DNA from 4 places in the Solibacillus sp. FSL H8-0538 genome. Region 1 is predicted to be linked to each of the others. Evidence: riboswitches for the same ligand, from Rfam matches in the RefSeq annotation. Region 1 holds a riboswitch; each other region holds the start of a gene.
The links. A riboswitch is a leader RNA that binds a small molecule or an ion and turns the genes downstream of it on or off. The one in region 1 is predicted to bind S-adenosylmethionine.
Positions count from the first base shown of each region.

Region 2: another riboswitch for S-adenosylmethionine. It lies ahead of MHH87_RS16150 (bifunctional homocysteine S-methyltransferase/methylenetetrahydrofolate reductase); the one in region 1 lies ahead of metK (methionine adenosyltransferase).
Region 3: another riboswitch for S-adenosylmethionine. It lies ahead of metA (homoserine O-acetyltransferase MetA); the one in region 1 lies ahead of metK (methionine adenosyltransferase).
Region 4: another riboswitch for S-adenosylmethionine. It lies ahead of MHH87_RS02320 (MetQ/NlpA family ABC transporter substrate-binding protein); the one in region 1 lies ahead of metK (methionine adenosyltransferase).

Region 1 is NZ_JBBOPI010000001.1:2,812,548-2,820,373, reverse strand. Features, by position in the region: gene MHH87_RS13325 (metal ABC transporter solute-binding protein, Zn/Mn family) at 1-619, opposite strand, end outside; gene yidD (membrane protein insertion efficiency factor YidD) at 722-955, opposite strand; gene MHH87_RS13315 (hypothetical protein) at 952-1,110, opposite strand; gene ytzI (YtzI protein) at 1,215-1,364, opposite strand; gene MHH87_RS13305 (Dps family protein) at 1,555-1,998, shown strand; gene MHH87_RS13300 (transposase) at 2,240-2,548, shown strand; gene MHH87_RS13295 (NUDIX hydrolase) at 2,683-3,150, shown strand; gene MHH87_RS13290 (alpha/beta hydrolase family protein) at 3,134-3,913, shown strand; gene pckA (phosphoenolpyruvate carboxykinase (ATP)) at 4,044-5,630, opposite strand; SAM riboswitch class I at 6,150-6,270, shown strand; gene metK (methionine adenosyltransferase) at 6,610-7,806, shown strand.
Region 2 is NZ_JBBOPI010000001.1:3,374,142-3,381,967, reverse strand. Features, by position in the region: gene MHH87_RS16175 (alpha/beta hydrolase) at 57-803, opposite strand; gene MHH87_RS16170 (LysR family transcriptional regulator) at 1,010-1,903, shown strand; gene MHH87_RS16165 (tetratricopeptide repeat protein) at 1,936-2,814, shown strand; gene MHH87_RS16160 (globin-coupled sensor protein) at 3,193-4,482, shown strand; gene hemG (protoporphyrinogen oxidase) at 4,630-6,018, shown strand; SAM riboswitch class I at 6,113-6,213, shown strand; gene MHH87_RS16150 (bifunctional homocysteine S-methyltransferase/methylenetetrahydrofolate reductase) at 6,328-7,826, shown strand, end outside.
Region 3 is NZ_JBBOPI010000001.1:1,855,321-1,863,146, forward strand. Features, by position in the region: gene MHH87_RS08720 (hypothetical protein) at 134-1,024, shown strand; SAM riboswitch class I at 1,086-1,192, shown strand; gene metA (homoserine O-acetyltransferase MetA) at 1,298-2,236, shown strand; gene MHH87_RS08730 (YczE/YyaS/YitT family protein) at 2,340-2,969, opposite strand; gene MHH87_RS08735 (HesB/YadR/YfhF family protein) at 3,228-3,521, opposite strand; gene plsY (glycerol-3-phosphate 1-O-acyltransferase PlsY) at 3,628-4,230, opposite strand; gene parE (DNA topoisomerase IV subunit B) at 4,547-6,517, shown strand; gene parC (DNA topoisomerase IV subunit A) at 6,520-7,826, shown strand, end outside.
Region 4 is NZ_JBBOPI010000001.1:491,936-499,761, reverse strand. Features, by position in the region: gene MHH87_RS02335 (Y-family DNA polymerase) at 1-1,133, opposite strand, end outside; gene MHH87_RS02330 (carbon-nitrogen family hydrolase) at 1,527-2,330, opposite strand; gene MHH87_RS02325 (pyridoxal phosphate-dependent aminotransferase) at 2,632-3,813, shown strand; SAM riboswitch class I at 3,971-4,078, shown strand; gene MHH87_RS02320 (MetQ/NlpA family ABC transporter substrate-binding protein) at 4,170-4,988, shown strand; gene MHH87_RS02315 (methionine ABC transporter ATP-binding protein) at 5,143-6,168, shown strand; gene MHH87_RS02310 (methionine ABC transporter permease) at 6,161-6,832, shown strand; gene MHH87_RS02305 (alpha-hydroxy acid oxidase) at 6,846-7,826, shown strand, end outside.

The DNA of each region.
Region 1 (7,826 bases):
CTTCATAATTCGACGTGAACAGTTCAGCTTGCTCAGGCATCGCTGCAACAAGCTCTTCTTTAATAACTAATGCTAGGTCCTGTGAAATTACAGGTGATAGCCAAACATGTGCATCATGATCTGTATGTGCATGCTCATTAGGCTCTACTTCTACAGCTTCCTCTGCGTGGTCGTGACCTTCGTGTTCATGATCATCCTCTCCAATCGCTTCAGCATGAGTATGACCAGTAGAAATGTGTAATTGCTCCTCCGTTACATTGTCTGCAGTAGCAACTAATTTCACATCCTCATGTGCTAAGGTTTTCTTAGCTTTTTCTACGAAGCCTTCAAGACCTAGTCCGATGTAGAAAAATAAATCGGAATCTGCTAATGCCATCATATCTTTTTGTGTTGGTTCAAATGAATGTTCGTTTGCCCCCGTAGGATAAATTGATTTAACGTCTACATAGTCACCACCAATACGTTCAGTAAAATATTGAAGTGGATAAACCGTTGTGTAAATTGATAATTGTTCGTTTGATGCTTGTTCTTTTGTCGTAGAGCTTGCATCATTAGAACTACAAGCGGCTAAAACAACAGCAAGTAGTGTGAATAGACATATTGATAGAAGATTTTTCATACCTAAACTCCTCTTAAATAGTAATTATTACGATTTGTATTTTCGACATTTTTAATCATACATGAACAATCCTTAAAAAACAATAAAAAAAGACCTTCGAAATTATTTTTTTTTCGAAGGCCATTTATCTGGTACCGGGTCAAACCCACCAGGATGTAGCGGCTGACATTTTAATATGCGAATGATAGTCATTAAAACTCCTTTGATCATACCATGCTTTTGAAATGCTTCTATCCCATAGCTTGAGCAAGTAGGATGAAAGCGGCATGAAGGTGGCTTCATTGGGGAAAGATACTTTTGATATAGTTGGATTAGCCAAATAAAAATATGTTTCATTTTATCTCCTGCTCACCATTTTTAAACGCACGAATCGGTTTTGTATCAATGGTTTGCTGAGTTGAAAAGTTGCTTTTTTTCGCAATAATAAAAATAGCAAAAGCGAAAATACTCATAATACTAACAATGACAATTAGTACAATTGGAAGACTCAAAATAATTCACCTCTATTTGTATTATAGAATATTTCTAATAGGAATCATAGCATCGGAACAGTTGTCAAAAATTCTTAATAATTGCAAGGAATCGCCTAATTGAATTACTGTTTTTCTTTAGGTGAATGTTCTTCAATCGGATCAATGGTATGCTTCACGCTATAGCCCCATTTCACCGCGATTAATGTCATTGCTGTAATGATGGCAACTATTATTATGCAAATAACGATTAAAACATTTAGAGGGATTGTCAACTGTTTCACTCCATTTCAACTTGTTAAATTAATTTTATAATAATTTCCACTGTTATGTTGAATTTTATGGGAAAGAGTCTTGCGAGGATAAATAGTTTTCGTGAATTTGTCACATACTAATGTTGGAAGAAGATGTACAATGGTAATGATAACGCTTATCAGTTATTAAAAATTTTATGAGGTGATAGACATGGCGAACAATGAGTTAAATACACAATTAAACAAGTTAGTTGCAACATGGTCAGTCCTTTATACGAAATTGCATAATTATCACTGGTATGTAAATGGACCTTCATTTTTTACGCTACATACAAAATTTGAAGAACTCTACAATGAAGTTACATTAAATTTAGACGAAGTTGCGGAGCGCATCCTATCAAAAGGTGGCAAGCCTGTTGCGACATTAAAAGAGCATTTAGAGCTGTCACATATCGATGAAGCAACGGGCAATGAAACGACAGAACAAATGGTCGAAATCATTATTGCTGACTTTAAAACGATTATGAATGCATTAAAAGAGGCAATGGAACAAGCGGCAGAGGATGGCGATGATCGCACAGAAGATTTACTAAATGCAAATTATCAAATCCTGGAAAAGCATGCATGGATGCTATCAGCTTTCTTAGGGAAATAATGATTTGAAGCGACTCCAATACGGGGTCGCTTTTTTTTACACTTAAGCGAGTTATACAATTTCATCTTCACTACGGACTCTCCAACACTTGTCGGGGCGAAGCAGGCGCTTTAACACTCTTAAAGTGGCTATGTAAAATAACATTGCTGATTTTATGCAATTAACCAATGGTAGCGTTTAATAGCGTCTTATGAATAAAGATGTTCTTGGAAGCACATTCTAAAATAATGGAGGTGCTTTTATGGAGAAAACAAATGTTTATGTATCTATCGCCCATTTAACGTGTAATTTCTTTCCTGGTCCATCTAATGAATTTGTGTTAAAACTCGAACCAATTAAAGCAAATGTGTTTGCCAAGTTATTTCAGCAAATTCAGCGACTGGAAGAAAAAAATGCCTTTCGAGCCCATTTACCGTGTATTCCATATCATCTAGATCAGTTAAATAGCGAAATTGATACTCGTTTGAAAAAAGTTTATGCCCTTATTCATGAATTTGGGGATGCTGAGACAAAGAAATTCGTTGAACAATTACCTTATTTTAGTAGATAAGGAAGTACAACCTTTCTTACCCACACCAAAAAGGACAGTATCACTCCTAATTTTTGTGCAAAATCTGGGTTTCTAAGTTGAATGCTAGCACATCCTTCGCTACACTTATGTTTATATAGGAGTTGAGCCGAAGCATGTATACATTTGTCGATGAAAATGGATTTAAGGTAGATTTACGTTTTGATGAAGGGCCATTTGATGTGGAGCCAAAGCATGTATTAGTGCTAGTGCAGCATAATGGAAAATGGCTCTGCACTATACATAAAAGACGTGGTGTCGAAGTTCCTGGAGGGAAGCTAGAACCGGCTGAGACACTTGAACAGGCAGCTATTCGAGAAGTTTACGAGGAAACATCAGTGAAAATTGGTGATTTACAATGGTTTGCCTACTATATCGTCCACGATGAAAAGCCATTTTGTAAGGCTGTATTCACTGGAAAGGTGAGATCGATAGACCCATTTGTAGGTGATTATGAAACGTCGGGGATGACATGGCTCACAGAAGAGGAGCTATGGCAGCAGCCAAATTTAAGCTTCTATATGCGCGATGCCGGCATGAAAAAGATGTTACAGGAAGTGAAAACACATGGCCGACAATGGTAAAATTTTTTCCATGCGTAATTACCCATCACCGAATCCGAATATTCGTTTAGATGAAATTACGTATTGGTCGCAAGGGCTACGTGTAAAAGGCTTGCTTGCCCGTCCAAAAAAGCCAGGAAATTATGAAGCGTTGCTGTATTTACGTGGCGGTCTACAATCAATTGGCATGGTAAGACCAGCACGCATCGCACAGTTTGCTGCACAAGGTTTCATCGTATTCGCTCCGTATTACCGGGGCAATCGTGGCGGAGAAGGCAAGGATGAGTTTGCTGGCCATGACCGATATGATGCAGTGTACGCGGTGGACGTGTTGAAGCAATTTACGACAAAAGAAAAAGTCCATTTATACGGCTTTTCTCGCGGCGGTTTAATGGTATTGTGGACGGCAATTTTACGTAATGATATTCAATCGCTCGTTACATGGGCAGGGGTATCGGATGCAACAGCAACGTACTGGGACCGTGTAGATATGCGTCGTGGCTTGAAGCGAATTGTTGGCGGTACACCGAATAAAGTACCCGAAAAATATGATGAACGGACGCCACTTTACGATGTTGCAGACATACAAGCACCGGTATTAATAATTCATGGTACTAGTGATGAGCATGTAGATATTGAGCATGCGTACCTGCTAGAGTTTTACTTGCAGGACGAGGGAAAGCCGGTAGAAACATGGTATTCTTTTGGCTTAAAGCATCATTATCCACAGAAATTAAACCGTGAAACCGTTAGAAGCTTATGTGAGTGGATGAAGTTGCAGTAAAAATGAAAGTAAGTGTTATTTACAAATAAAAAATCCAACAACAGTGTAGTACACGCCGTTGTTGGATTTTTAATATGATATAAAGTTTTAATAAACGATTATGTCAGTTTGTTTAGCGCCGCAGTAGCGATTAAACTAAAGGGCCACCCTTAGATACGATATCTTCAGAAACACCTGAGAATTTCTTGAAGTTTTCGTTGAATAAACTTGATAAGTGAGCCGCTTTTGCATCATATGCAGCTTTGTCAGCCCAAGCATCACGTGGGTTTAATACTTCTGTAGGAACACCTTCAACCGCTGTTGGGATGTGTAATCCAAATACAGAGTCAGTAGTTGTTTCTACATTACTTAACTTGCCATCGATTGCAGCGCGCACCATTGTACGAGTGTAAGAAAGCTTCATACGGTTACCAACGCCGTACTCGCCACCAGTCCAACCAGTGTTTACTAGGAATACTTGTGCACCGTGCTCGTCGATTTTCTCACCTAACATTTCAGCATAACGTTGTGCTGGAAGTGGAAGGAATGGAGATCCGAAGCAAGTAGAGAATACTGGTTCTGGCTCAGTAACGCCTCGCTCAGTACCAGCCAATTTAGAAGTGAAACCACTTAAGAAATGATACATTGCTTGTTCTTTTGTTAATTTAGAGATTGGAGGTAACACACCAAAAGCATCTGCTGTTAAGAAAACGATTGTTTTAGGGTGACCTGCCACAGATGGTGTTACGATATTGTCAATGTAGTCGATTGGGTACGCTACACGAGTATTTTCAGTTAATGAACCATCATCATAATCACAAACGCGTGTTTGTGGATCAATGACTACGTTTTCAAGTACAGACCCGAATTTAATGGCATTATAAATTTCTGGCTCTTTTTCAGCTGATAAGTTGATTGTTTTTGCGTAGCAGCCACCTTCAATGTTGAATACACCAGTATCTGACCAGCCGTGCTCATCATCACCGATTAATTTGCGGTCGCTATCAGCTGATAAAGTTGTTTTACCTGTACCTGATAACCCGAAGAATAACGCTACATCTCCAGCTTCACCTACGTTAGCTGAGCAGTGCATTGAAAGGATACCTTGTTCTGGTAATAAGTAGTTCATAATACCAAAAATAGATTTTTTCATTTCGCCTGCGTATTCTGTACCACCGATTAAAATAACTTTCTTCTCCATTGAAACAATGATGAAGGTTTCAGAATCTGTACCATCTACAGCCGGATTTGCTTTAAAGTTTGGTGCAGAAACAATTGTAAAATCAGACACATGAGAAGCTAGTTCTTCTTCTGTTGGACGGATAAATAATTGATGACAGAATAGATTATGCCAAGCATATTCGTTTATTACTTTAATTGAAAGTTGAGAAGCTTTATCTGCCCCTGCAAAACCGTTAAATACGAATAACTCGTCTTGCTCTTTTAAGTAGTTTACAACTTTAACATATAGATTATCGAACACTTCAGATGAAATAGGACGGTTTACTTTGCCCCAGTCAATTTTATCCTTAGAGCTATCTTCTTCTACCATGTATTTATCTTTAGGAGAACGACCAGTATATTTACCTGTTTCAGCGCATAAGGCACCGTCTACAGTTAACATTGCTTCTCCGCGTGATGTAGCTTTTTCTACTAATTGTGGTACTGAAAGTTGAACTTTGATGTTTCCACCGCTTAATAATTCCTTCAGTTCGTTAGCAATTTCTACTGAATTCATCGATTAAATACCATCCTTTTTTATAATATTCCCAGTTTTAAGGGATTTCTTTTTCCTATTTCAAAAATAGTATAACACATTGAGTTAAATAATCTATACTAACTCTTAATTAATTTTAATGATTTTTTTACTGTACAGAAGGCTCTACACCAAAATCTGTACTTGACAGCACATTCCACTCCAGGCGGACGCTTTCCGCGGGCAAGCACCGAGCCGCTTCAGTGGAACAAAAGAACAAAGGCTAAGTACGCCACGTCCTGTGGCAACGCCTTTGTGACCAACATCGTGTTGACCTCAGTCCAGGGTCTCGGTTCGCATGCTTTTCCCGCAGGAAGCTTTGCTCTGTAGCGAAAGGCGAATGCCGTCAGCTACACTCGCCGCCTTCCGTTCCATGTGCTTATAAAATAGTACACTTTCTTTTAGGTAAAGCGCAAGTTTTGGTAAAGACCTGTACAGAAATCGACAAATATTATTTGACATCACTTGAATTATTACGTAACATGTAGTCTTGAACGGATACTCTTATCCCGAGCTGGTGGAGGGTCAGGCCCTATGAAACCCGGCAACCTGCAATACATGTTAATCATGTAACGTGTTGGTGCCAACCTGATGCAAGGGACATTCCCTTGAACGATAAGAGTGAAAGGTAACGAAAACAACACTCCTTTCCTCACGTACGATTGTACGATTAATGAGCGAAGGGATTTTTTTATTTAGTGCTTAAGAAAGGTTAACTTTTTTAACCACATAATAAAGGACATCATCTCGTCCTGTAATGGGGCGAGAGGTGTCTATCCAATAAATAGGAATTAACTCGAATGAAATGAGTTCTTTCAATATTATATACCTTTCGAAATCCTCGTGTTAAAAAAGCAGTAAAGGCTTGAAGTTCATCCTATTGGCATGAACTTAACATGGGAATATGAGTACCGTCTCAAATTCGCAAGTTTACTTGCAAGGATAACTAGGAGGAAATCAAATGACAAACCGACGACTGTTTACATCTGAAAGTGTAACGGAAGGGCATCCGGACAAAATTTGTGACCAAATTTCAGATGCCATTTTAGATGCGATTTTAGCAGAAGACCCAAATGCACGTGTAGCGTGTGAAACAACTGTAACAACAGGTTTAGTACTTGTAGCAGGAGAAATTACAACATCTACATATGTAGATATTAAAGGAATCGTTCGTGATACAGTAGCAGAAATTGGCTATACGCGTGGTAAATACGGCTTTGATGCTGAAAATCTAGCAGTATTAGTAGCAATTGGTGAGCAATCACCGGATATCGCACAAGGTGTTGACCAAGCACTTGAAGCACGTGAAGGTTCAATGACAGATGCCGATATCGATGCAATTGGTGCTGGTGACCAAGGTTTAATGTTTGGTTACGCATGTAACGAAACACCAGAACTTATGCCTTTACCAATTAGCTTAGCGCATCAATTAGCACGCCGTTTAACAGAAGTACGTAAATCAGGCGAGCTTACTTATTTACGACCAGATGGTAAAACGCAAGTAACTGTAGAATATGGTGAAAACAATACACCATTGCGTGTGGATACAATTGTTATTTCTACACAGCATGATGAAGATGTAACATTAGAGCAAATTCAAGCAGACTTAAAAGCGATGGTAATCGGACCAGTCGTACCTGCTGAATTAATCGATGCCAACACAAAATACTTCATCAATCCAACAGGCCGCTTCGTAATCGGTGGACCTAAAGGCGATGCTGGTTTAACAGGGCGTAAAATCATCGTTGATACGTATGGTGGATATGCTCGTCACGGCGGCGGCGCATTCTCTGGTAAAGATGCAACAAAAGTTGACCGTTCAGCAGCATACGCAGCACGTTACGTTGCGAAAAACATCGTAGCAGCAGGTCTAGCTGATCGTGCAGAAGTACAACTTGCATATGCAATTGGTGTTGCTCGTCCAGTGTCAATCGCGGTTGACACATTTGGCACGGGTAAAGTAGCTGAAAGCCAAATCGTAGAATGGATTCGTGAATTATTCGATTTACGTCCTGCAGGCATTATTAAAATGCTCGACCTACGTCGCCCAATTTACAAACAAACAGCAGCTTACGGTCACTTCGGTCGTACGGACTTAAATGTACCTTGGGAAAATACGGATAAAGCATCTGTATTAAAAGAAAAAGCTGGTTTATAAAATAGCAACGGTGAGCTTAC
Region 2 (7,826 bases), 560 kb from region 1:
GTTTTTTTTAATGGGATATATATAAGCAGAATGGGGATTCTGCTGGGGACACGGAATTATGCTTTCCACTTTAAGCCTTCAAAGAAACGATAAACTTCTTCGAATACAAGCTCACGTTCTTTACCAAGTGTTAAAATATGACCAGAATTTACGAATGTTTTTACTGATTTAATGCGAGACTGTACAGAACTGTAAATTAAGTCCGCACTTTCACAATAATAGTCATCATCTTCAAGGCCACGTAAAATATGCACGGGCGTTTCGATGTTGTTTAATTTATTACTTGTTTCATTAATCATACCTTGTAAGTAATCAAGAGAAGGCATACGTACCAATTCCGCTACTTTTGAACGGTTATCGATTTGCTCATCATAAGTACCAGATAGTTTTTTATAGCTAATCGCATAATCCACGATACGGTTTTGCAGACTGTCAGCATTTTTAGCGATAGCTGGAGCAGACATTGTAACGATGGCTTTTGTCGGGCGTTCTACACCAAGTTTTAATGAGAAAATACCACCAAGTGAAACACCGGCAACGGCAATTTCTTCATAACCGAGGCCACGTAATTCATCATAGCCTTCAATTACACTATCCCACCATTCCATAGGGTTCGATTGAATTAGTGTTTTTGGATCACCGCCGTGTCCTTTATATAAAGGGGCATGTACGGTATAGTTACGTTCTGTTAAATATCGACCTAGACGCTTTACATCGTTCGTATTACCAGTAAATCCGTGTAGTAATAGTACAGCACGCTGACCTGCTTCATATGTAAATGGTTTCGGTGGGATGATCTTCATTTTATAAACTCCTTTTGTGTTATGTAATTGTGTCTGAAATTATGTCGATAATGAGAAATTTATTTGAAAAGACTTGAAATTTAAAATTAATTTTGATATGAAATGTTGTTTCTATCGCTTATTATAGTTGTATTAATACATAAGTACAATTTATTATTTCTATCGTTTTGATTCCAAAAAGTTATGAATGATGTGAGGTGTAGTAAATGGAAATTCAGCAGTTGGAATACTTCAAAACCGTTGCTACGATGCAACATATGACACGTGCCGCAGAGAAGTTAAGCATTTCCCAACCGGCGTTAAGTAAGTCCATTTCAAACATTGAAAAGGAGCTTGGCGTTCCGTTATTTGATCGCCAAGGACGCTCGATCTATTTAAATCGATTTGGGGAGCTATTTTTACGTAGTGTGGATGTTATTTTGGACGAATACGAAAAAGTGAAGGAAGAATTTGATAACTTTGTGCGCCCAGGTTATGGGGAAGTGGCGTTCGGATTTATTCATACATTAGGGATGGAAGTTGTGCCAGAGTTGATGGCATCCACTGCATCAAAGTATCCGAATATGCATTTTTCATTAACGCAGGCAACTTCACTGAGTTTATTGAAGCGATTAGAGGAGGGGGCAATTGATCTTTGCTTGTCTCAAAAAATCGAATCGAGACTTATTGAAATTGAAACGATTGAATTATGGACCGAAGAATTATTTGTCATCGTACCGAAAACGCATCGCTTTGCTGAGCGTGAAACGATTGCATTAGAAGAAATTAAGGATGAGCCGTTCATTTCGATAAAGAAAGGGAATTCACTGCGCCAAATTGTCGATGAATTTTTTGCAAAAGTAGGCGTTACACAACATACAACTTTTGCTGGAGAAGAGATGCATACGGTTGCCGGCTTCGTTGGTGCGGGATTAGGTGTGTCGGTTATTCCTGATATTAAAGGGTTGGATCATTTTAATGTGAAAAAATTGCGAGTTAGTTGGCCACCTTGCTACCGGAAAATTGGTGTGTCTTGGGCAAAAAATCGTTATTTGTCGCCAGCAGCAACAGAATTTAAGGAATATTTAGTGGAGTATTTAACAAATAAAGGCGAGATATAAGGACCAATACATACGAAAGCGAGTGATGCGAATTGTTTTACGACCAATATAAATTTGAACAGCTTGTAAGAACAACTTTAACTATTACAGATGAGCAGGAAATCGAGACACTTTTACAATGCTTTCAGAATGCTGTGGCTGGAAATATGGAAGCGATGGTAGACATTGCGTTATTTCATCGTAGCTATGAGTTGTATGGTGCGATGAGCGTCTGGCTGAAACGAGCGGCGCAGCTCGGTTATAATGACGCACAGTATGAGTTAGCCAATTGCTATATTGAAGGTCTCGGAGTTGAAGAAAATGAGCAGGAGGCGTTGCGTCTTTATACATGCGCGGCTGAGCAAGGGCATGCAGATGCAGCCAATAATTTAGCGGATATGTATTTCAACGGCGAAGGGGTAGACGTGAATGAAGAACTAGCCTTTAGTTGGTTTACTAGAGCGGCGGATGCTGGAGTAGTAGAGGCGATGTTTTCGCTCGGTATTATGTGTGAGCAAGGACTTGGCATGGAGACGGACAAGCAGCGTGCTTTTTCATATTATATACAGGCAGCGGAGGGCGGCTATGTTGATGCGCAATACCGCGTAGGAACTGTTTATTTTGAAGGTCTTCTGGGACAGCCACAAAATTACGATGCTGCACTTGAATGGTTTGAGCGTGCGGCTACACAGTTTAATATTGATTCGATTTATAATATTGGTTATTTTTATGAGCATGGTATTGGTGTCACACAAAATACTGAAAAGGCAATTCGCTATTATAAACAGGCATCACTGCTTGGGGATTACCATGCAAAGCTTAATATTGCCGAGCTTTATGAGCAAGGTAACGGCATTGCAGTAAATCATTTAGAAGCAGAAAAGTGGCGAGAAGCTGCCATACAGCAAATAGGCGAGGCAGATTTTGATTAAACAAAATGAATAATGCGAAGTGTGAAAATTACGCACCATTTAATAGCGCGAAAAGTAATAGAAGACTATTAGCGTTCTTCAAAATTGATAGTCTTCTCAGTTTTTTCTACGTATTTATGTAAAAAAATAGCGTGAATTTAGTATTCAACATTAAATGGTTCAAGTTTAGAATGAAAATGTCTGTAATTTTTTTACTTTCGATGATATTTTTCTTTATTTATATACTGAGGGAATATTATACTATTGAAGGGTTATATTGAATTTTCGCTTAAAGTAGTTATAAAGTCCTTATTTAACTTTAGTGGTAAGGTTATTTTTCTTGTATATAAAGGGAAAAATACGCACAGTTAATATCAAATGAAAGTGGCGTGAACAAACATGTTCATCAAGAAAAAAAAAGAGCATCAACAAATTGATATGAGCGTATTCCATGTTAAACTAGACTGCTCGAGCAACTTAAAAATTAAAAAGCAAATTGATATGTTAAATTTAACAACTGATGATTTGCGGTATTTAAAGTCGTTTAAACCAAATGTTGATAACAATATTGGCACCATCGTGGATTCTTTTTATCGTACGCTCGGCATGGAATCGAGCCTTACGAAAATTATTAATGACCATAGTTCTATTGATCGTTTAAAGGTTACACTGCGTAAGCATATTTGTGAAATGTTTGATGGTAGTATTGATGCCATATATTTTGAAAAGCGAACGCGTATTGCGCAAGTCCATGTGCATATTGGTTTAAGAACGCAGTGGTATATAGGGGCCTTCCAAAATCTATTTATTGAACTTATGGCGCTTGTTCAAAAAAATATTAGCAATCCAGAAATACAATTTGCTACACTGGGAGCAATTTCGAAAATCTTAAACTTTGAGCAACAACTCGTTTTAGAAGCTTTTGAAGCAGTTATTGATAAGATGAAGCAAGAGATGGAAAATGGGAAGCAACGCCTTGGAAATTCCATTATCGAGTCAACCGAAAGTCTCGCGGCTATTTCAGAGCAAACGAACGCCTCGTTCCATCAGCTCACTTCCCAGTCAGAAGAAATGATTGCTTATGCGAAAAAGGCGATTGAAATGTCAAGCGTAGCAGCAGTTCAAGCGAATGAGGGGAAAGAGCAGTTACAGCAGCAATCGACTAGTATGTCAGATATAAATTTGTCGGTTCAACATATTGCCCTTGAAATTGAAATGCTTGTAGAGATTTCTAAAGAGATGGAATCGATCATGGGTATCGTCACGACTATTGCTAACCAAACGAATCTATTATCGTTAAACGCAGCCATTGAAGCAGCCCGCGCTGGAGAAGCAGGAAAAGGCTTTGGTGTTGTTGCGGGTGAAGTTCGTAAGCTATCGGAGCAAACGAAGGAATCTGCCACAAATGTAGCAGAGCTCTTGCATAATACAAATATGAGAACAAATAAATTGATGGAATCCTTAAAACAAATTCAGAGTGCAGTAACGTCGGGTGAGCAGAGTATGAATGGAACAGAACAGAAATTTTCACATATTGTGCAGGCGCTACATGAAACAAAAGAGCAAAACAGTTTAATGGAACAAGAAGTGAATCAAATTTGTGATGTTATTTTAGAGTTGGGTATGGCGTTTGATGAGGTGACACACTCAGCGGATACATTAGCTATTGTGGCGCAGGAATTAAAGTAAGCGAACACAAGCAATTATGAGCGATGACAGAGTTTTGTTGACGCTCATTTTTTTTCGTGCGAATTTTGTAAAACACTAGCTGTCTATTATAGAAGAAAAACGATTATACTTAAGGGAGATTTTAGTGCGTATAGGGAGTTGTTAGAGATGAAAACAGTTGTTGTTGTCGGTGGCGGCATTACGGGCTTATGTACAATGCATTATGTAAAAAGGCAGATGGTTGAACAAGGAATAGAGGCACGTTTAATTTTATTGGAGAAAAATGCGTATTTAGGTGGCAAAATTCATTCTGAGCAGGAACAAGGCTTTATTATGGAGACGGGCGCAGATTCAATCGTTGCACGCCATCCGGGAGTACTTGAACTTGTGCGTGAACTAAACTTTGAACAAGAGCTTGTTTATAACGAAACAGGCATTTCATATATTCATACAAATAATGAATTACATGCAATTCCAGCGGGTTCGACGTTCGGGATTCCGATGAATGTAGAGTCATTAATGGCGAGCACATTAGTTTCAGAGGAAGGCAAAAAACGTGCTTTGCAAGATTTTGAATTGCCAAATACAAACTTCACGAAGGAAAGTTCCATTGGAGAGTTCCTTGATTATTTCTTGGGTGAAGAGCTCGTACAGAAACAGGTTGCGCCAGTGCTTGCGGGGGTCTATTCCGGGGATTTATATCAGCTATCACTAGCATCCACATTACCATATTTAGTGGACTATAAAAATAACTACGGTTCAATTATTAAAGGTTTTGAGGAGAACCGTGAGCAGTTTGAAAAAGCGAATAATAAAAAATTCATTTCATTCCGCACAGGACTGCCTGCTTTAATTGATCGTTTAGAGGAAAGCTTACCTGAAGTTGAGTTTTTTAAAAATACTGCAACAGAGCGTGTTGTCAAAAATGGCGAGCAATATGATGTAGTACTAGCAAATGGCGAGACAATAACTGCGGATGTTGTCGTGCTTGCTGTGCCAAATGAAACGGTGCGCTCGGTATTAGTAGATGAGGCGATAGATACAAGCTTGAAAAAATTCACAACAGCTTCCGTATTGACGATGTATCTAGGTTTTGATGTACCTGATAGCATTTTACCAGCTGATGGGACAGGGTTTATCGTTTCATATAATAGTGATTTAGTATGTAACGCTTCAACTTGGACGAGCCGTAAATGGAAGCATACATCGGCCTCAGGTAATTTACTTGTACGATTATTTTATAAAAATAGTAATCCACACTACGAAGAGCTAGCTGCAATGACAGATGAACAGTTGACACAAGTTGCGCGAGAGGATATTCGTTTAAGCCTTGGCATTGAAGAGGCACCGAAAGTAGTCAATGTGACAAAGTGGATACATCAAATGCCGCGCTATGATTTAGCACATAATGAAGCGTTAGGTGTTGTAGTAGAAGATCTAGAAAAACGGTATCCCAATCTACTGCTTGCGGGCTGTTCTTATTTTGGTGTAGGAATTGGTGCTTGCATTCAAAATGGTAGAAAAACGGCAGACCAAATTATTACAATAATCAAGTAGATTAAACTAGCTTCCGCTTTATTCGGTTAAATAGTCTTGACGTTCTTCTTATATAAAGTTATGATTCTTTTAATTATTTCAAAAATTCATATATTTCTTATCGAGAGAAGCAGAGGGACTGGCCCAATGAAGCTTCAGCAACCAACATTTGTCAGGTGCTAAATCCAGTAGGCTATTAATGCCTGTAGATGAGAGGGAACTAAATTTACAATGTGTAAAGCCTTCTTAAACAAGAAGGCTTTTTATTATAGATGAAAAAGACTGAAAATACAGTAAATAAATCGTGTGGAATGAGAGTGAGGAAATAGTATGGGATTGCTTGAAACGTTACAAACACGTGTGTTAACAGCAGATGGTGCGATTGGTACGCTACTGTATTCATATGGCTTAGATTATTGCCATGAGGAAATGAATGTTGCCCGACCGGAAATTATTGAAAAAATCCACGGTGAATACATTGCAGCTGGTGCAGATATCATTCAAACAAATACATATGGCGCCAATGCGATTAAACTAGCTCGTTACGGTTACGAGGGACGGGTAGCAGAATTTAACCGCGCCGCACTTGAAATAGCAAAACGTGCAGCTGCACCAGGTGGACAGTTTGTGCTTGCAACAATTGGTGGTATTCGTGGCATTCGTAAAAGCGATACAACGCTTGAAGAGATTTTAGCAGCATTTCGTGAGCAGGCCGAAGTGTTACTTGCAGGTGAGCCGGACGGATTTTTACTAGAAACGTATTATGATTTCGATGAATTATCAGCATCTGTACAATTGCTACGTACATTAACGGATTTACCCATTATTGCCCAAGTATCAATGCATGAGCCAGGTAGATTACAAAATGGTATGACGCTAAATAGTGCATTGTATGAGTTAGATCATATCGGTGCAGATATTGTTGGGAGCAACTGCCGTTTAGGTCCTTTCCATACAATTCAAGCATTTGAAGGCGTACAGCTACCAAAAACAGCGTACCTGTCTGCGTATCCAAATGCATCTTTACTTGATGTAGAAGATGGGCGCGTTGTGTACGAATCAGAAGCGGATTATTTTGCGCGTGCAGCCGTGGAGCTAGTTGGCCAAGGTGTGCGTTTAATTGGCGGTTGTTGTGGAACGACCCCGAAGCATATTAAAGCGGTTAAAGAACATTTAGCGAATATAAAGCCGCTTGCAGCTAAAGAAATTAAGCCAGTAAGCGTAGAGTTTGTACGCGTACCAGAACCACCAAAACAAGAACCGCTTCATGTGAAGGCGAAGCGTGAGCGTTCAGTCATTGTGGAGTTGGATACACCACGTCACTTAGAAATTGATGGCTTTGTCAAAGGGGCAAAGGAATTATATACTGCCGGTGCGGATGTCATTATGATGGCAGATAACTCGCTAGCTTCACCGCGTATTAGTAATATTGCGATGGCGTCGATTTTAAAACTACAGCATGGAATTCGCGCATTACCTCATATTACTTGCCGCGACCGTAATTTAATAGGTTTGCAATCACATATTATGGGGCTTGATGCGCTTGAACTACATGATATTTTAGCAGTAACAGGCGATCCAACAAAGGTAGGGGACTTCCCAGGAGCAACTAGTGTGTACGATGTTTCTTCAATGGAACTAATCTCCCTTATTAAGCAGTTAAACGAAGGTATTTCCTTCTCTGGTAAGCCACTTCGTAAAAAAGCAAGCTTCTCAGTAGCAGCTGCATTTAATCCGAATGTTCGTGTGTTAGATCGAGCAGTTGCACGTTTAGAGAAGAAAATTGAACACGGTGCAGATTATTTTATTTCGCAGCCGGTATATTCAAA
Region 3 (7,826 bases), 960 kb from region 1:
GAAGGACTTTTTCAGTGCCCTCGGCGAAAGTGGTGGAGCGTTTACTTTCGCTTCGGGCTCGCAAGCAGCTTGTCGCGTGCAAACAGGCGCGAATGCACTTTTCTAATATACGCTGTGAAACGAGGGATGAACAATGAACGCTGAATTTTTTTGGCATCCAAAAGAGCACATCAAGTTACCTAAATGGGCGAGCTACACAACCCCATTTGAACTATATGCCTTTAGTGCAACAGTTGAAGATGAAGTTCTATTACTCTATAACATAACAACACCAGATACTGAAGAGGATACATTATTTGAATATAAGCTCGTACATTTAAAGGTACATGGTGCAGTCATCTTACACATTAAGTTACCGTTATTTGTCGATCGCATGGATCAGTTTTCAGATGGCTGTTATTTGTTTGTGAGTTCTCGCATTGCTATTGATGAAGGACCAAACGCGATAATTGCTAATAATCAAGGGAAGATTGTTAGTCAATTATTACTCGGTGATGGTATTAATTATATGCAAATTGATGACAGTGACCGCATTTGGGTTGGCTATACCGATGAAGGTGTCTATGGGAATTTCGGGTGGGACCCTAGTAATACAATCGGCCGTGAAGGTGTCGTCGTTTTTAATCGGTCAGGGAAGCGGCTATGGGATGCGCGTATGTTTGACATGGTGGAATGCTCTGCCATGAACATTAATAAGGAAGAACAACTTTTCTTTATTTACGATGATTTTAAGCTCGTGAAGGCCTATGATGATTTAGAAGGAAGCTTGAATTGCGGTTTTTGGTCCATTAGGGAACAATATTTTCAACATTTTGTACGCGATGAGGATGATACATTTATAGTGTCTGATTGGCAGGGGCAAGTAAGGCGTCTTTTCCCGCATAGTACAGACTATTTACCAGGACCCGTAATCAATTTCATGGACGATGCTAACAGTTTACTAGATGGTGAGATTTTGATGCGCGGTAATTATGTATATATGCTGCAGGACGATACGATTTATCGGAAGGAGTTCGGGAGGTAAAAATACATTTATAATTATTGCATAATTCCAAATTGCATGATATTATTAATCCAATTTAATAGTCTTATCAAGAGAAGCAGAGGGATATGGCCCGTTGAAGCTTCAGCAACCTCTAACATGGTTAGAAAGGTGCTACTTCCAGCAAGGGACTCCCTTGAGAGATAAGAACGAGCGATCAACCTCTCATTCTTTTTGCTGGAATGAGAGGTTTTATAATTTCACGGTGCCATATAGACTTCGCCCTTGTTAAAAACTAAAATGGGGGGAATACGAATGCCAATTAATATACCGAAACATTTACCCGCTGGAGAGCGATTGAAAGAAGAAAAAATTTTCGTAATGGAAGAAGACCGTGCGAAAACACAGCAAATCCGTCCTTTAAACATTTTAGTGTTTAATTTAATGCCGGAAAAAGAGAAAACCGAATTACAATTACTACGCTTATTAGGGAATACACCACTTCAAGTAAACGTGACATTTCTAAATACCGCTACATACGAATCAAAAAACGTCTCAAAATCTCACTTAGATACGTTTTATCAAACATTCGATGAAATCAAACACCGCCGCTATGACGGACTAATTATTACCGGGGCACCCGTTGAAAAAATGGACTTTGAAGCAGTTGGTTATTGGGAAGAAATTAAAACCATAATGGATTGGGCAAATGCCAATGTGACGTCAATCATGTATATATGTTGGGGCGCACAGGCAGCACTCTATCATCACTTTGGCATCGGAAAATTTGAGCTACCGAAAAAATGCTCTGGTATTTACTCACATGTCATTACCGATTTAACGGTAGACCTTGTACGCGGCTTTAGTGATGAATATGTCGCACCACACTCAAGACATACATCGGTTTCGATTGATGAGGTACGCGCACACCCTAATTTACGTTTACTAAGTTATTCAGATAACGCAGGGGTCTTTATTGTACAGTCGAAAAACAATAAGCATATTATGATTACCGGCCATCTAGAATACGATGCATCTACGCTCTCGGATGAATATTACCGTGATTTAGAGAAGGGCGACGAAATTGAGATGCCTGTGAACTACTTCCCGTACGACGATTCAACAAAGGCACCTAAAAATACTTGGCGCGCGCATTCCCACTTGCTGTTTTACAACTGGTTAAACTACTACGTATACCAAGAAACACCTTATAATTGGCATTTTGTTGAAGATGCGATTGAATTTCATATTTAGCCCTAAATACGATTTCTCGAAGATCCAAGAGAAATCGTATTTTATTTACATTAAAAAAGCGTAACGACAACGCTAGATGCGGGTCATTACACTTCTATTACTATTATCCAAGAATGGCACTGTCAACGCCAGATACTCGTTGAAATAAATTTATATTTATTGTTAGCGCCCATTGTACAACTGGGCCTAAACCGAATGCCATAATAAGCGTACCGACACCAATTGGGCCACCTAATACAAAGCCAACGACCGCAACGACTACTTCCAACGTCGTACGCGCACGGTTTACGCTCCAACCTAAACGCTGCACAAGAAGGATCATAAGTGTATCACGTGGACCCACACCGATATTTGCAACCATATACATCCCGCATCCGAAACCCAATAACACTATACCTGCAATAAAGGCTAAGAATTGCATAAATAGACCGTCCACTTCTGGTAGTAAATAGATGAAAATATCAAGGAAAACCCCGGATATGATCATATCTAAATAGGTTCCTAATTGCGGCCAACTTTTCGTGATGAAGCCGTTCACTGCAAGTATTATAAAGCCTAAAATTATAGACCATGAACCAATTGTTAGGCCTACTGTTTGCGCAAGTCCGATATGTAATACATCCCAAGAGCCTACACCAATTGCCTGTCCCTTTATAACAAGCGCTAAACCAAAAGATAGCACAAGAATACCTGCTAAAAAGAACAGGCAGCGCCAATAAAATTCTTTTTTCACTTTTTCAAACCCTTCAATCCTGTATATTCTATGTTGTACATTTTATTATAGCTATTTTTCGTAATAAAAACAGATTACTATTTATTCTTATAATTTAGATAAAAAACTGTCTTATCCGGGTGTTAGAAAGACACAACTCGCCCAAAATAGAGCGAGTTGATGTCCTTACTTATGAGGATGGGAAAGTTTTTCTTTCTTATCCACCAAGTCCATTCACAACATATAAAAACGCATGAGGACTTTAATAGTCCACATGCGTTAATTTTTTTTGTAATGATATGCGAGTTCATCGAGAGCCGCATCCACGGATACGTGCAAATCATGTTCATTGAAAAACCACTCGTCACTTTTTTCAACGTAAAAGTGTACTCCATTAATTTCAGTATCCACACCTACTTCATGTGGTTGCTCACGATTCATGCCGAGCGAAAACCCTTCGTGAAACGGGGAAGAGCCACCGTAGCGTGCATAAAAACGAATAAAATCTCCTTGCTCTACTTCCATTTCTTCTAAAAACCAAGTCATTGCTTCCTCAGTAATAATAATATCCAATCTACTCACCTCAATTGTACAATCTTTACTTCTATCTTATTATGAATGAATTATTACGATAAGTATACGAAAAAACCCTCTCAATTATAGAGAGGGCTGAAACAATTTAAAGCCATTTAACTTTTGGTTCTGTGCCTTCTTTAATACGTTTAATATTCTCACGGTGACGATAAATAATGAATGTAAATAAAAACGCAATTAAAATAAATAGTGCAAAATCACCTGTCACAATCCAATACACAATGCTATAAATTAAAGCAACACATACAGAAACGATAGACGTTAAGCTCACCATTTTCGTTAGTTTTAACGTGGTAAAGAATGTGAAAAAAAGTACGATGAATAAGGGTAGCGCGTAACCGAGTATAACACCAGCCGATGTCGCCACTGCTTTACCACCGCGGAAGCGCGCAAAGATTGGGTACATATGACCCACAACTGCAATGATACCAAGAACTAATGGGTGAATAGTGGTATCTGAAAAATACGGTAGCAGTATTAATAATACGGCAGCAGTCCCTTTTAACACATCGATAATTGTTACAACTAAACCCGCCTTTTTGCCTAAAGTCCGAAATGTGTTTGTTGCTCCTAAATTTCCGCTTCCATGTTCTCGAATGTCCGTTTTATAAAATAATTTACCGATCCACAGTGCAGATGGGATCGAGCCAATGACATAAGCACAAATGAGAAGTAATGCATTAACCATTGATGTGCTCCTTTCAACTTGCAGAATTACTAGTTGGTACTAATAGTTTGTATTGAATATTCTACACCGTTTTCACTTTTTGCGAAAGAGGGAATATTTTTCGTATGAATTCTATTGTTTTGCAGGAGAACGACTCTTAAATCGTGAATTGAGATAGAGCGCTAACTTTTAAACAAATCCGTTAGATGGTACAATTAATGTTTAATTGAAGTATACACTTACTTTTTTTAGTGTATCGTATTTGACATGGAATGCTATAATCAGTACGATTAGTAGAGCATCCGAACGTTTGTTTGTTTTTTGGAGGGGAATTTAATTGGCAAAAAATCAGCCAGGGCTCGTCTATAATGATGATGCCATTCAAGTATTAGAAGGACTAGAGGCAGTACGAAAACGACCAGGCATGTATATAGGTTCAACTGACGGCAGAGGCCTTCATCACTTAGTTTACGAGATTGTCGACAATGCGGTCGATGAAGCACTTGCTGGATTTGGTTCACATATCATTGTAAAAATTCATGCAGATAATAGTATTAGCGTTCGAGACTTTGGACGCGGTATGCCAACAGGTATGCATAAAATGGGGAAGCCAACACCCGAAGTCATTTTTACCGTTCTTCACGCAGGGGGTAAATTTGGTCAAGGTGGCTACAAAACTAGTGGCGGTCTGCACGGTGTTGGTTCTTCCGTTGTCAACGCTTTATCGACATTTTTAGAAGTCACGATTTACCGAGACGGACAAATTCACCGTCAGCGCTTTGAAAATGGTGGTAAACCCGTAACGTCCCTTGATATCATCGGTAACACGAAGGAAGCGGGTACATTAGTTCATTTCCTTCCTGATGATTCAATTTTTTCAGTCACTAAATATAATTATGACACACTTGCTGAGCGCTTACGAGAATCAGCGTTTTTACTGAAAGACTTAAAAATTGAGCTAATTGACGAACGTGGTGAAGGTCAACATGATGTATTCCATTATGAAAGCGGTATTGAAGCATTCGTTGCCTATTTAAACGAGGAGAAAGACGTTTTACATCCCGTTAAATATGTAGAAGGAACGCAGCAAGAGATTGAAGTTGAGTTTGCCTTCCAGTTTAATGATGGCTACTCCGAAACAATTTTATCATTCGTTAATAATGTCCGTACGCGTGACGGTGGTACACATGAAACCGGTGCCAAATCAGCAATGACTCGTGTATTTAATGAATATGCGCGTAAAATTGGTTTATTAAAAGAAAAAGACAAAAATTTAGAAGGTACAGATATTCGTGAAGGATTAGCTGCGATTGTATCTGTTCGTATTCCGGAAAATATTTTACAGTTTGAAGGCCAGACAAAAGGCAAATTAGGTACTAGTGAAGCCCGTTCAGCAGTTGATTTAGTTGTGGCTGAAAAACTTTTTTATGTACTTGAAGAGAACGCCGAACTATCTGCTTCATTAGTCCGAAAAGCCATTCGAGCACAGCAAGTTCGTGAAGCTGCACGTAAAGCACGTGATGATGCACGTAACGGCAAAAAGAAGAAGTCTAGTACGCTACTTTCAGGGAAGTTAACCCCTGCTCAGTCTCGTAATGCGGCAAGAAATGAATTGTACCTTGTAGAGGGTGACTCTGCAGGTGGTTCTGCAAAACAAGGCCGTGATCGTAGTTTCCAAGCAATTCTTCCACTGCGCGGTAAGGTTATTAATACCGAAAAAGCAAAGTTGCAAGATATTATGAAAAACGAAGAGATTTCTACAATTATTCATACAATCGGTGCTGGTGTTGGTTCAGACTTCACAGTAGAAGATGCAGCTTATGATAAAGTTGTCATTATGACCGATGCTGATACGGATGGTGCGCACATCCAAGTGTTGCTGTTAACATTCTTCTACCGCTATATGCGCCCACTTATCGAGGCTGGCAAAGTTTATATTGCACTGCCGCCATTATATAAAGTGTCTAAAGGCTCTGGGAAGAAGCAAGTCATGGAATATGCGTGGACAGAAAATGAATTACAAGTAGCCATTAAAAATATCGGAAAAGGCTATATCATTCAACGCTATAAAGGGCTTGGTGAGATGAATGCCGATCAATTATGGGATACAACGATGAATCCTGAAACGCGTACCTTAATACGCGTGAAAATTGATGACGGTGCACGTGCAGAACGTCGTGTAACAACGTTAATGGGCGATAAAGTAGAGCCTCGCCGTAAATGGATTGAGGCCAACGTAAACTTCGGAATGGAAGATGAAACGAATATTTTAGAAAATGAATTCATCCAACATGAGGAGGACAAGTAAGCATGACATTTATTGAGAAATTTCAAGATTTGCCACTAGAAGAAGTTATGGGTGACCGATTTGGTCGCTATTCTAAATATATTATTCAAGACCGTGCACTGCCAGACACACGTGACGGATTGAAGCCAGTACAACGTCGTATTTTGTATGCCATGTTTAATGAAGGCAATATTAACGAAAAACCGTTCCGTAAATCGGCCAAAACTGTCGGTAACGTAATTGGTAACTTCCATCCACATGGTGATTCATCTGTGTATGAAGCAATGGTCCGTATGAGTCAAGACTGGAAATCTCGCCATATGCTGATCGAAATGCATGGGAATAACGGTTCCGTCGATGGTGACCCTCCTGCAGCGATGCGTTATACTGAGGCACGTTTATCTGCCATTGCAGGGGAAATGTTGCGTGACATTAATAAGGGAACAGTAGATTTTGTTCCGAACTTTGATGACCAAGACATGGAGCCGATTGTATTACCATCTCGTTTCCCGAACCTTCTAGTAAATGGTTCTACAGGGATCTCAGCTGGCTATGCAACCGACATCCCACCCCATAACTTAACAGAGGCACTTGACGCAGTATTGATGCGTTTAGATAACAAAGAATGTACTGTGGATGAGCTAATGACCGTTATTAAAGGACCGGATTTCCCAACTGGCGGCATTATTCAAGGCGTTGACGGTATTAAGAAGGCTTATGAAACAGGCAAAGGTAAAATTATTATCCGTTCAAGAGCAGCCATAGAAACAATTAAAGGTAATAAGGAACAAATTGTTATTACGGAAATCCCGTATGATGTAAACAAAGCGAACTTAATTCGAAAAATCGACGAGCAGCGTGTAAATGACCGACGATTAGACGGTATTTCTGAATTACGTGATGAATCAGACCGTACTGGACTGCGCATCGTCGTTGAGTTGAAAAAAGATATTCCTGCACAGGGTATATTAAATTACTTATTCAAAATTTCAGATTTACAGGTGGCCTATAACTTTAATATGATTGCGATTCATAATCGTCGCCCAACGATGATGACACTTCCTCTGATGCTAGATGCTTATATCGATCATCAAAAGGAAATTGTAACGAAACGATCGCAATTTGACTTAAAACGCGCGAAAGACCGTCTTCATATTGTAGAAGGATTAATGAAAGCGTTATCGATTTTAGATGAAGTAATTGCAACGATTCGCGGCTCTAAAGATAAACGTGATGCAAAAATAAATATTCAAACGAAATATGATTTTACAGAAGTGCAAGCAGAGGCAATTGTTAGCTTGCAACTGTATCGTTTAACAAATACGGATAT
Region 4 (7,826 bases), 2.3 Mb from region 1:
CCAAGTTTTCGCTTCCTCCATTTTTGATCATCAAAAAGGCTCAGCTGCATTGAATGTTCACTTTCTAAGTTTGTCAGTGCAATCGATAGCTGACGTGCTGGTCGTTCAGCATAAAATTCATCGAGTAGTCGCTCACACACTTTGTAAATTTTCATCGTATCGTTCGTCGGCTCGTAAATCGTCCGTGAATGGTGGAAGCCCCCGCCAAATGCATCTTTGCTGTAGCCAAGTCCAAGAGAAATTGTGCGGCCGATTTGCTGTGCCTCGCGCGCACGTCTTGCTACATCCTCACACATCTCTAAAATAACCGTTAAAATTTCTTTTCGGCTGCGGTAATCACGCATTAGCATTTGTCCTTTGCCGTAGCTAATTTGCCCCTGCATAATGGGCGCGCCCATTTTTGAATAATCAATGCCCCACGCATGGTAATACAGTTGGTTGCCCATAATGCCAAAGCGTTTCTCGAGCGTTTTTAAGTCTGTATGCGCGAGATCCTTTACCGAGAAAATCCCCATATTATTTAGTGTGCGCTCCGTTCTCCTGCCGATGCCCCACATGTCACTTAGTGGTGATATAGGCCAGAGCTTTGTTGGTACGTCTGCATACGTCCACTTCGCAAAGTCTGTTTTTTTCGCTTCAATATCAAGAGCAAGCTTTGCCATGAGCATATTCGGTCCCATCCCGATTGCACTCGGAATTTGAAACTGATCGTAAATGCGCTGTTGCATATACTTCGCCGTTTCCTCAGGTGGTCCCCATAATTTTTCAGTACCGGTTAAATCGACAAAGCTTTCATCCACGCTATACACATGAATCGCCTCTTTCGGTACAAAATCATTTAAGAGCCGCGTAATCTCCATCGAAATTTTAACGAAAAACTCCATTTTCGGCTCAAATAAACGAATGTCTGGATGCTTCGGAATTTCATAATAGCGGGAGCCTGTTTTAATGTGAAAGCGCTCCTTCATCGGTGGAGACGCAGCGAGCACAACACTTCCCTTTTGGCTAAAGTTCCCCACAACAGCAATCGGCACCTTCATCACATCTAAATTTTCAAGAAGCCCTATGCAGCTGGCGTAAAAGCAGCGCATATCAATACAAATAACGGAACGATTCGGAGCATTTTCATACATAGTCTCACCTCTTTCTACTATATGATACCCAACAACAGAACATTTGTTCCTATTTTAAAATGAGACGCTTAAGACGGCAAGTGGGAATTTTTAGCGAATAGCCGCACTTTGGGGCGAGAAGTAACAAAAGCGCTAGAGAATCCAAAGTGAAGGCGCTTTTCGCCCGAGGACAGACCGCGACTTCGAGAGGCTAGCGCTTTCGCCTGGGCGTTGCATTTACTTATTTAAATGGTATCCACAAGGCGAAATTTGATAATTTCCTTAACGATTAGAAAGACACAACTCGCCCAAAATAGGGTGAGTTGATGTCCTTACTTATGTGGATGGGAAAGTTATACTTTCTTATCCACTAAAAAAGACAAAATCGAATTGCTCCGACTTTGTCTCTCTAAATTATTTACGAACTGATTGTTTTACTACTTCTTCATATAATCCCGGGCGACGGTCATCATATACTGGGATGCGGCTGCGCACTTCATCAACAATTGAAAAATCAACGTCGATAATGGCTAACTCCTCATCATCAGCGCCTGTCCATAAGACCTCGCCCCACGGCTCAATAATCATCGACTGCCCGTTAAAGTTTTCTACCTTACTCGCAATGCGATTTACCGCAATAACGAAGCACTGATTTTCAATGGCACGCGCTTGTAATAGCGTTTTCCAGTGATCAATACGGGGTGTTGGCCACTGTGCGGGAATAAATAATACCTTCGCGCCATCCAGTGCATGCGAGCGTAGCCATTCCGGGAAACGAATGTCGTAGCAAATCACACCCGCTGCTTCAATATCGTCAAGCTGGAAGCGGTTCATTGCATCCCCCGCCTCCAAATACAAATGCTCGTCCATTAAGCGGAACAAATGCGCCTTGCTATATTCGCCGACTAGCTCGCCTGTGCGATTAAACGTGTACATCGTATTGTAAAATTTATCGCCGCGCTTCACTGAAACAGAACCGCCAACAATATGTACGTGTAATTCGCGTGCCAGTTCACTTAAAAATTTTTGCGTGCGCTCACCGTTCACATCTGCAAGCTCCCCTAATTTTTCAAGTGCATAGCCGGTATTCCACATTTCAGGTAGTACGATGATTTCTGCTCCACCTGCCGCCGCCTCGCGAATAAATTTCTCTGCGCGCGCATAATTTTCTTCTACTTTTCCAAAACCTACATTTAATTGGATACATCCGATTTTCATTAGAACCCCACCTCTAGACATTTTTATTTAGAAAGACACATCTCGCCCAATAGAGGGCGAGATGATGTCCTTACTTATGTAGATAAGAAAGTTATACTTTCTTATCTACTAAAAAAGCGCATTCGCACCCGTTTACACCCAAGGAATTAAAACGACCTCTTAGCAAAAGCGCGAATGCCTAGACATCTCCAAAAGTTATACTTTCTTATGCGGATAACCTAAAAATACACTTTACTATTCGCTAAAAAAAGACTACCATAACAGTACTATTTTTATTATATTCTGAAAAAGGTGAATGTACATGGAATTTTCGAAAAAACTACAGCAACTCCCTCCGCAATTTTTTGCTGCACTCGTTGGAAAAGTAAATGCAGCGCTTGCGGAAGGACGCGATATTATTAATCTAGGGCAAGGCAATCCTGATCAACCAACACCAGGTCATATTGTTGAAGCCCTGCAGCATGCAGTGATGGATCCGCAAACGCATAAATATTCTCCGTTCCGCGGTATCCCAGAAATTAAACAGGCAGCCGCTGATTTTTACAAACGTGAATACAGCGTGGATATTGATCCGAACACAGAAATAGCGATTTTAGGCGGAACAAAAATTGGTTTAGTAGAGCTACCAATGGCAATTTTAAATCCTGGCGATTATATGCTGTTGCCAGACCCAGGTTATCCGGATTATTTATCAGGAGTTGCACTTGCAGACGTGAAATTTGATACGATGCCGCTTGAAGAGGCGAATGCATTTTTACCAGATTACAAGGTACTTTCTCCAGAAGTACGCGAGCGAGCAAAATTGATGTACATAAACTATCCGAACAATCCAACTGGGGGCACAGCAGATTTAGCTTTTTTTGAAGACACAGTAGCGTTTGCGAAGGAAAATAATATTGCCGTTGCGCATGACTTTGCGTACGGTGCAATCGGCTTTGACGGCGTTCGTCCTCCGAGCTTCTTACAAGCGGCCGGTGCAAAAGATGTCGGCATCGAGCTGTATACATTATCAAAATCATATAATATGGCAGGCTGGCGCATTGGTTTTGCTGTCGGCAATGCCAAAATAATTGAAGCAATCAATATCATTCAAGATCATCTATTTTGTAACCAGTTCCCCGCTGTGCAACATGCTGCAGCAGTGGCATTAAATGCGGAACAGGACTGTGTTGAAGCTTTACGGACAACATACGAAAGCCGCCGCAATATACTCGTTGAAGAAGCGCACCGCATCGGCTGGAACATTACGGCACCAAAAGGCTCGTTCTTTGCATGGTTGCCTGTTGCAGAAGGCTACACAAGCCAGGAATTTGCAAATTTACTATTAGAAAAGGCAGACGTAGCCGTTGCTGCTGGTAATGGCTTTGGTGAATACGGTGAAGGCTATGTGCGCGTTGGTCTACTTGTAAATGAGGATCGTATGCGTGAAGCTGTACGCCGCGTAGAAAAATTAAATTTATTCAAGCAAGTCATCGTCAAATAGTTATGAAAAGCACATCCCTCCCATAAGATGTGCTTTTTTCTATTTAACAACAAACTATCTTAAAATAAAGTTTTTTCAGAAAAATATAATTTTATATTGATTTTGTTCTAAATAGTCTGTATATTTACATTAATTAGTTTTTAAATATAATGTTTTTCTCTTATTAAGAGTAGCTGAGGGATAGGCCCTATGAAGCTCGGCAACCACCAACACTTGTTGGCCGGTGCTAATTCCTACAAAACAGAAATGTTTTGAAAGATAAGAGTGGTAATCTAAATTGACTTTTCGATGCCTCTCTTTTTCAAGAGAGGCATTTTTTTATTAACTAAAACAAAACATCTAGGGGGATTTCAACCATGAAATTTAAAAAAATCGGCTTTTTATTTGCAACATCAGCCTTAGCACTTGCTCTTGCAGCTTGTGGCGGAGAAGAAACTGCAGAAGACACATTAAATGACGGTAAATTAGTAATCGGCGTAACTGCTGGCTTACACGAAGAAATTACAGAAATTGCAGCAGACATCGCAGCGGAAAACGGCTTAGAAGTAGACATCCGTGTATTCTCTGATTATGTATTACCGAACACAGCGCTAGTAGAAGGCGATCTTGATATTAACAACTTCCAAACGCAGCCATTCTTAGATACATTCAACACGGACCGCGGCGAAGAACTTGTATCAGTAGGAAATACAATTTTAAATCCAATGGGCATATACTCGTCTAAATACGCGTCAATGGAAGAAGTTCCTGACGGTGCAACATTTGCTTTACCTAATGATGCGACAAACGGTGGACGTGCATTAGTTGTATTAGCAGATGCTGGTTATATCACATTAAAAGAAGGTGTGAGCATTAACGCATCCATCTTTGATGTAGTAGATAACCCACATAATTATGAATTTATCGAACTAGAAGCCGCTCAATTACCAACTCAATTAGCTGAAGTAGATTTTGCAGCAATCAACACAAACTTCGCACTTGAAGCAGGTTTAAATCCGAAAAACGATTCGATCATTCTTGAATCATCTGACTCTCCGTACGTAAACAAATTAGTTGTACGTCCAGGTGAAGAAGATAGCGAAGATTTAAAGAAATTCATCGAAGCTTACCAAACTGACGAAGTACGTAATTATATTATAGAAACATATGAAGGCGCAGTTATTCCAGGATTTTAATTCGTAATTAGAAAGACACAACTCGCCCAAAATACGGCGAGTTGATGTCCTTACTAATGTGAATGGAAAAGTTATACTTTCTTATCCACCAAAAATACGAAAAGTTATCGGCAACTTTGCCGGTAGCTTTTTCTCTAGAAAGGCGAGGATTTTTATGATACAACTCCAAAACATCGTGAAGCAGTACCCATCTAAGCAAGGTGTATTCAATGCCGTTGATGATGTAGATTTACATGTCAAAAAAGGCGAAATTCACGGCGTCATCGGCTATAGTGGTGCCGGAAAAAGTACACTGATTCGTTGTGTCAACTTACTTGAGCGCCCAACTAGTGGCAATGTTCGAATTAACGGTGTGGATTTAATGTCTGCATCAACAGAGGACCTTCGGAAAACACGTCAAAAAATCGGGATGATCTTCCAAGGTTTTAACCTACTTAAAACAGCAACAGTTTATGACAATATTGCAATTCCTCTAAACTTACTCGGCTATAGTAAAAAAGAGGTAGCAGCTAAAGTCGCAAAGTATGCTGAGATTGTTGGGTTAACGGATAAATTAACGAACTTCCCTAACCAATTATCTGGTGGACAAAAACAACGTGTCGCTATCGCCCGCGCCCTTGCACAGGAACCCGAAGTTTTACTAAGCGATGAAGCAACGAGCGCACTTGATCCAGAAACGACAGACTCCATTTTAGAGCTTCTGTTAAAAATCAATCGTGAACTTGGGATTACTATTTTACTGATTACCCATGAAATGAACGTAATCCAAAAAATTTGCGATTACGTGTATGTACTCGAAAAAGGGAAGCTTGTGGAGCATAACTCAGCAATCGAGCTATTTAAAAAGCCCACGCATCCAACAACGCGCAAATTCTTGAACACTATTTCACAACGTTCATTATCTAAATCATTAATCAACCAGCTGAACTTAACAGGTGCGGTAGTACGTTTAACATTTGTTGGTGAAAGCACAGGAAAACCACTGATTGCCGATATTAGTAACCGCTTTAATGTAGCGCCGAATATTTTAGCTGCAAACATTATTGAATTGAAAAACGGCATTGTCGGCAATATCGTTGTTCATGTAGGGGGAAAGCCGCAAGAAATCCAACAAATCACATCCTATCTTGAACAAAATGGCGTCCAAATTGAACGATTAGGAGGCGACGACAATGAGTAGTTTACAAGCATTTTTTGATCAATGGGGACATGTTATTTTGAAATCACTTGGCGAAACGCTTCAAATGGCGTCTATTTCCCTTGTGCTAGCTGTATTAATTGGAATTCCACTCGGGATTTTAATCGTTCTAACACGACCTGGGCAATTATTCGAAAATAAATGGCTCTACCAAATTTTAAACTTAGTTATTAATATTATCCGTTCGATTCCGTTCATTATTCTACTATTCTTTATCCTTCCATTTACAAAGTTCATTGTTGGGACGACGATTGGGGTTAAAGGGGTAATCGTTCCACTTGTTGTATACACAGCGCCGTATATCGCACGATTATTGGAATCGGCACTGCTTGAGGTGTCACCTGGTGTCGTTGAAGCATATACAGCAATGGGCATTAAACGCCGTCATATCGTGATGAATGTTCTACTTCGCGAAGCACGTTCATCCATCGTTCTAGGCTTAACGATCGCAACAGTTGGCTTAGTCGGTGCAACAGCGATGGCTGGGCTTGTGGGTGCAGGTGGCCTTGGTGACTTGGCCTACCGCTTCGGTCATATTCGTTATCAAGTCGACGTGATGTATGCCGCCGTATTTATTTTAATTATTTTAGTACAAATCATTCAGTCTGTTGGGAACCGCGTGGCAAGCAACCTAAAACGTGATTAATGGAGATGAGTTCATGAGTAAAGGTGATTTATTATTAAAAAATATCGGAACGGCACAAGCTTTTCCGATTGGTTTTGAAGAATTAGAGCAAGCGGTTAAAGACAAAATTGATATTGGCCCTTATAGCTATGTACGTTCAGGTGCGGGCGGCGAGCAGTCACTACGTAATAATCGTGATGCTTTTCACAAATATTCCATTGTACCGCGTTTTTTAAATGATGTATCAATACTGGATACATCCATTGAATTATTCGGAAAAACACATCCAACTCCCCTACTATTTGCTCCCGTCGGCATGAATAAAATTGCGCACGAAGACGGTGAGCTAGCGGTTGTGCGTGCAGCAATGGATTTACAAATTCCGTATGTACAAAGCACCGTTTCAAGTTATTCGATGGAACAAATTGCAGAAACTGCACCACATCATACGAAATGGTTCCAATTATACTGGTCAACAAATGAAGATATTTCATTTAGTATGGTAGAGCGCGCAGAACAAGCTGGTTTTGAAGCCATTGTATTAACAATTGATACCGTAATGCTTGGCTGGAGAGAGCACGATGTTCGCAACCAATTTTCACCCTTGAAAAAAGGCTTCTCGCGTGGTAACTATGAAACCGATCCTGTGTTCATGTCAACGCTACGTGATGATTCATCCGAGGCATTTATTGAAGGTTTGCTGGCAAATATTTATCATCCCACTTTAAGCTGGGACAATGTGCGTGAATTGAAGGAACGTACGAAATTACCTGTATTATTAAAAGGAATTTTACATCCTGAAGATGCAAAGTTAGCAATTGAAGCAGGCGTAGATGGAATTTTTGTTTCCAATCATGGGGGGCGCCAATTAGACGGCGTGGTTGGTAGCTTGGATGCGCTTCCTGCAGTTGTGAAAGCTGTTGACCGACGCATTCCGGTTATTTTGGACGGCGGCGTGTACCGCGGTATCGATGTACTAAAAGCATTAGCTTTAGGCGCAACAGCTGTCGCAATT